DNA from 2 places in the Streptomyces sp. NPDC026589 genome. Region 1 is predicted to be linked to the other one. Evidence: riboswitches for the same ligand, from Rfam matches in the RefSeq annotation. Region 1 holds a riboswitch; the other holds the start of a gene.
The links. A riboswitch is a leader RNA that binds a small molecule or an ion and turns the genes downstream of it on or off. The one in region 1 is predicted to bind thiamine pyrophosphate.

Region 1 (3,127 bases):
GTGCGCCACCGGATCCCGGGCGGTCCGCGGAGACGACCAGCGCGGCGAGCACCGTGGTCACCGGCACCGAGGCGACCAGGCCGATCGATCCGACCAGTGTGCGGACGATCTCCTCGGCGACCAGCTCGCTGTTGGCCACCGTCCCCACACTGCTCTGGGCGATGGAGAAGAGCAGCAGCAGCGGCAGCGCCGCGCCCGCGTACGCCAGCACCAGGGTGTTGACCACCGAGGCGATGTGGTCCCTTCCGATCCGGATACCTGCCCGGTACAGACCCTTCCAACCCATCCGCGGGTCCGCCTGGTGAAGTTCCCAGACGGCGGAGGTCTGGGTGACCGTCACATCGTCGAGCACCCCGAGCGAACCGATGATGACACCGGCCAGCAGCAGACCGCTCATATCGATGTCCGGGTAGAGGCCGTGGATGAGGCCGGTGTTGTCGTCGGTGTTGCCGCTCAGGTTCGCCCAGCCGATGAACAGGGAGCCCAGCAGCCCGATCAGCAGCAGCGAGATCAGCGTGCCGACGACCGCGACCGACGTACGGGCCGTGACCCCGTGGCACAGATAGAGGGCCGCCAGCATGATCGCGCTGGCCCCGATCACCGCCACGACCAGCGGGTTCGAGCCCTGCAGGATCGCCGGCAGGATGAACAGGGTCAGCACGGCGAACGACACGACCAGCGCCACCAGCGCCATCACTCCGCGCATCCTGCCCACCAGGACCACCGCCAGCGCGAAGATCCCGGCCAGCACCGCCATCGGGACCTTCCGGTCCACGTCGGTCACCGAGTACTGGAGGTCGCGCGGCGCGTCGGGGGCGTACGCGACGACCACGCCCTGACCCTCCTTCAGCTGTCGGGGAGCGTCCGGCTGGACCACCTCGACGAACTTCCGGCCCTTGTCGTCGCCGCTGGTCACCTCGATGGTGGCCTTCGCGCACTCCCCCTCCTGCTCGTTGACGGCCTCGCGTCCCGAGGGCGTGGAGGTGTCACCGGTCGGGGGCACCTGCGCGGCGTTGACGTCCGCGCAGTCGACCTTCACGACCTGGACGACCTTGCCGTCCTGGGTCTGCCGGTCGAATCCGACGCCGGTGCGCTCGTGGTCGGGCGCGCCGCCGGGCCAGAACGCGATCAGGCCGACGACGACCGCCGTCGCGAACGGGATCAGCACGGCGGCGATCACCTTGCGCAGGTGCCGGGAGACCGGAGCGGCCGGCCCGTGGCTGTGGGTGTGGCCGTGGCTGTGGCCCTGGGGCGGCTGGGGTGCGGGGTCGCTTTGGGGGGAGGTCACGGGGCGATCATCGCAAGAACGGGAGGCCCCTCTGGTCAGCTCGCCCGAAAGGACGCTAGCGTGGAGGCACCTTTGCACACGCGGGAGCTCGGAGCACCGGGCTGAGAGGGCGCTGATCGCCGTACATCCGTACGGGAACACGCTGCGCCGACCGCCGAACCTGTTACCGGGTAATGCCGGCGTAGGGAGTAGGTCTCATGACCACAGCGGACGCACGCACGCCTGCCTCGAAACAGAACGACGGAACGCCGGACGGCACGACGCCGGGCGGCACGACGCCGGGCGACGGGACGCCGAACAACGAGGCCGGGAAGTCCATCGGCTGGCACAAGGGGTACGTCCAGGGCTCGCGCCCGGACCTCCGGGTGCCGGTTCGACAGGTGCACCTCACCAACGGCAAGGACGTGACGCTGTACGACACGTCCGGGCCGTACACCGATCCCTCCATCGACACCGATGTCCGCCGGGGCCTCGCGCCCCTGCGGGAGAACTGGATCATCGCCCGCGGCGACACCGAGGAGTACGCGGGCCGGCCGGCCCGCCCCGAGGACGACGGGCTCAAGCACACCTCGCCGCGCGGCGGACTGCGCAACCTCGACGCCGTCTTCCCCGGCCGCCCGCGCCAGCCGCGCCGCAGCCGCGACGGACGCCCCGTCACCCAGCTCGCGTACGCCCGACGGGGGGAGATCACCCCGGAGATGGAGTACGTGGCGATCCGGGAGAACGTGGAGCCCGAGGTCGTCCGCGAGGAGATCGCGCAGGGCCGGGCGGTGCTGCCGGCCAACGTCAACCATCCCGAGATCGAGCCGATGATCATCGGCAAGCGGTTCCTGGTGAAGGTCAACGCCAACATCGGCAACTCGGCCGTCACCTCCTCCATCGAGGAGGAGGTGGACAAGATGACCTGGGCGACGAAGTGGGGCGCCGACACGGTCATGGACCTGTCCACCGGCCGCAATATCCACACCACCCGCGAATGGGTGCTGCGCAACTCCCCCGTGCCGATCGGCACCGTCCCGCTCTACCAGGCCCTGGAGAAGGTCGACGGCCGGGCCGAGGAGCTGACCTGGGAGATCTACAAGGACACCGTCATCGAACAGGCCGAGCAGGGCGTGGACTACATGACGGTGCACGCCGGTGTGCGCCTGCCGTACGTTCCGCTGACGGCCCGCCGTAAGACCGGCATCGTCTCGCGCGGCGGCTCGATCATGGCGGCCTGGTGTCTCGCCCACCACAAGGAGTCGTTCCTCTACGAGCACTTCGAGGAGCTCTGCGAGATCCTCGCGACGTACGACGTCACCTACTCCCTGGGCGACGGACTGCGGCCCGGGTCGATCGCGGACGCCAACGACGAGGCGCAGTTCGCCGAGTTGCGCACGCTGGGCGAGCTGAACACGATCGCCAAGCGGTTCGGCGTCCAGACCATGATCGAGGGCCCCGGGCATGTCCCGATGCACAAGATCAAGGAGAACATCGACCTCCAGCAGGAGATCTGCGAGGAGGCGCCGTTCTACACGCTCGGCCCGCTGACCACGGACGTCGCGCCCGCCTACGACCACATCACCTCCGGCATCGGCGCCGCGATGATCGCCTGGTGGGGCACGGCGATGCTCTGCTACGTCACGCCCAAGGAGCACCTGGGACTGCCGAACCGGGACGACGTGAAGACGGGCGTCATCACCTACAAGATCGCTGCCCACGCGGCCGACCTGGCCAAGGGGCACCCGGGTGCGCAGGAGTGGGACGACGCCCTCTCCGACGCGCGGTTCGAGTTCCGCTGGGAGGACCAGTTCAACCTGGCCCTCGACCCGGACACGGCGCGGGAGTTCCATGACGAGA
Region 2 (3,127 bases), on a different contig from region 1:
GAGGATGTCCGGGCGGGCCAGCACCTCGCCGATCCGCCCGAACTGCCAGTCGCCCCCCGCCTTGAGCCCGCGGCCGACGATCGCGGTCACGGGATAGGCGAAGAACACCGCGAAGAACGCCACGGGCACGGCCATCAGGCCGAGCCGCAGCGCGGCCCCGCGCCGCCCGGTCCTGTGCCGTTCCCGGTCGGCCCCGGCGGTCTTCGCCCCGGGCTCTACTTCAGGACCAGCGACTGCCACGACTGGATCCACTGCTCACGGTTGGCGGTGATGTTCTCGGGTGCGACGGTGGGAGGCGTGTCGATCTTCTCGCCGAACTTGGTGAACAGCTCGGGGAGGGCAGCGTCCTCCACGACCGGGTTCACGAACATGTTCAGCGGCATGTCCTCCTGGAACGTCTTGCTGATCATGAAGTCCAGCAGTGCCTTGCCGCCCGCCTCGTTCTTCGCCCCGGTCAGCAGCCCCGCGTACTCGGTCTGCCGGAAGCACGTGCCGGTGGCGACCCCGGTGGGGGCCTCCTTGGGCTGCGGGTCGGCGTAGAGCACCTCGACGGGCGGGCTGGAGGCGTAACTGACGACGAGCGGCCGGTCGGCGTTGGCCTTCTTGCCGCCCGCGGAGCCGGAGAACTCCTCGTTGTAGGCCTGCTCCCAGCCGTCGACGACCTTGACGCCGTTGGCCTTCAGCTTCTTCCAGTACGCCTCGTAGCCGTCCTCGCCCTGGGCTGCGATGGTGCCGAGGAGGAAGCCGAGGCCGGGCGAGGAGCTCGCGGCGTTCTCGGTGACCAGGAGGTTCTTGTACGCGGGCTTGAGCAGGTCGTCGAAGGTCTTCGGCGGGGCGAGCTTCTTGTCGGCGAAGTACTTCTTGTCGTAGTTGACGCAGATGTCGCCGGTGTCGACGGGCGTGACCCGCCTCTTCTCGTCCGTCTGCGTGTCCGCCGCGACCGTGTCCAGGCCCTTGGCCTCGTACGCGGTGAACAGACCGTTGTCGAGGGCGCGGGAGAGCAGGGTGTTGTCGACGCCGAAGAAGACGTCGCCGCGCGGGGAGCCCTTGGTGAGGATCTCCTGGTTGAGCGCGGCCCCGGCGTCGCCGCTCTTGAGGATCTCGACCTTGTAGCCGGTCTCCTTCGTGAACGCCTTCAGCACCTTGTCCGAGACGTTGAAGGAGTCGTGGCTCACCAGGGTCACGGTCTTGGAGCCGGGGCCCATGGACTCCCCGGAGCCGGCGGAACCGTCGTCGCCGCACCCCGCGAGCACGGTGACGCCGAGAGCGGCGGCGAGCACTGTCGCCGCGTACTTCGTGGTGGTGTTCATGTGATTCCTCCTGGAGATGACCAGGAAGAGACGCGGCCCCGCCCGCTGTCCGGCGAACCGGAAGCGGGCAGGGCGCAACAGCTTGAGTAAGGTCCGAACTTCCTACCCGGAATGACCCGGGCGAGGTTCAGAGGGTCTGCGGCCAACCTGTCCTTGGTGCCGCACTCTCAGCGCTGTGGCGCTCCCCTGTCGGAATATGAAGTTGATTTCGGGCCCAGGCTACACCGGCGGATTTCGGCCGCCCGGGCGGGAGAGGCCAAGGGCTACGGGACAGCCCTCAGCGCTCGGAGGCCGCGAGCTGCCCGCAGGCCCCGTCGATCTCCTGACCGCGGGTGTCCCGGACGGTGACGGGCACGCCGTGGGCTGCGATGGCCTCGACGAAGGCCTTCTCGTCCTCGGGCCGCGAGGCGGTCCACTTCGAGCCGGGCGTGGGGTTCAGCGGGATCAGGTTGACGTGCACCCGCTTGCCCTTGAGCAGCCGGCCGAGCCGGTCGCCCCGCCAGGCCTGGTCGTTGATGTCCCGGATCAGGGCGTACTCGATGGAGATCCGGCGGCCGGACTTCTCCGCGTACTCCCAGGCGGCGTCCAGCACCTCGCGGACGTTCCACCGGGTGTTGACGGGGACCAGGGTGTCGCGCAGTTCGTCGTCCGGGGCGTGCAGCGAGACGGCGAGGCGGCACTTGAAGCCCTCGTCGGCGAAGCGCAGCATGGCCGGGACGAGGCCCACGGTGGAGACGGTGATCCCGCGCTGCGAGAGGCCGAGACCGTCAGGCTCCGGGTCGGTGAGACGGCGGATCGCGCCGACCACCCGGTTGTAGTTGGCGAGCGGCTCGCCCATGCCCATGAAGACGATGTTGGACAGCCGCGCGGGCCCGCCGGGCACCTCGCCGTCGCGCAGGGCGCGCATACCGTCGACGATCTGGTGCACGATCTCGGCGGTCGACAGATTGCGGTCGAGGCCGGCCTGCCCGGTGGCGCAGAAGGGGCAGTTCATACCGCAGCCGGCCTGCGAGGAGATGCACATCGTGACGCGGTCGGGGTAGCGCATCAGGACGGACTCGACGAGCGTCCCGTCGTGCAGCTTCCACAGGGTCTTGCGTGTGGTGTCGTCGTCGCAGCTGATGTGCCGCAGCACGGACATCAGGTCGGGGAACAGCGCCTCGGCCAGCTTCTCCCGCGATCCGGCCGGGATGTTCGTCCACTCGGCCGGGTCGGCCGCGTACCGCGCGAAGTAGTGCTGCGAGAGCTGCTGGGCGCGGAACGGCTTCTCACCGGTCGCGGCGACCGCTTCCTTGCGCTCGGCGGGCGTGAGGTCGGCGATGTGCCGCGGCGGCTTCTTGGATCCGCGGGGCGCGACGAAAGTGAGTTCTCCGGGCTTAGGCATGGTTCATCCAGTGTCGCAGACACGACGAGGTGCCCCGGGTCATCACCCGGCTCAGCGGTCATCACCCAGCTCAGCGACGCCCCGGGCCGGACGGTGCCGGTCGTGGATGGTGGTTGTGGGTCGGTCGTCGGCAGCCCTCCGACGGCCCACGGGCGGCCCGGCCCGTGGCCCCGTCCGCAGGTCAGGGCCGTCGGTCGGCACTGTCGGCGGGAACCTTACCGACGGCCAAGAGGTGCGAGCTGGCGGCGAGGAGTTCCGGGTACGGCTCCGCCATGCGGGCCGCGTCCATGGCTGACGCGATCAGCTCAGCCGTGGGACCTTCGCCCGGCTGCTGTTCCGCCGCCTTCACCAGCGACCAGGCGGGGCCCTCGATGCCGAAGACCTGCACATCCTCCAGCCCGGAGGCGACCAGCTCCGCCACCAGCTCTTCGGC

Region 2: it holds a riboswitch for thiamine pyrophosphate, as region 1 does, so the genes downstream of both, AB0F29_RS13260 (thiamine ABC transporter substrate-binding protein) here and thiC (phosphomethylpyrimidine synthase ThiC) in region 1, are expected to answer to the same signal.

The regions. Positions count from the first base shown of each region.
Region 1 is NZ_JBEZYG010000009.1:29,832-32,958, forward strand. It holds gene AB0F29_RS17130 (YibE/F family protein) at 1-1,288, opposite strand, end outside; TPP riboswitch at 1,359-1,493, shown strand; gene thiC (phosphomethylpyrimidine synthase ThiC) at 1,486-3,127, shown strand, end outside.
Region 2 is NZ_JBEZYG010000006.1:277,123-280,249, reverse strand. It holds gene AB0F29_RS13265 (iron ABC transporter permease) at 1-135, opposite strand, end outside; gene AB0F29_RS13260 (thiamine ABC transporter substrate-binding protein) at 216-1,310, opposite strand; TPP riboswitch at 1,392-1,508, opposite strand; gene rlmN (23S rRNA (adenine(2503)-C(2))-methyltransferase RlmN) at 1,588-2,694, opposite strand; gene AB0F29_RS13250 (methyltransferase domain-containing protein) at 2,876-3,127, opposite strand, start outside.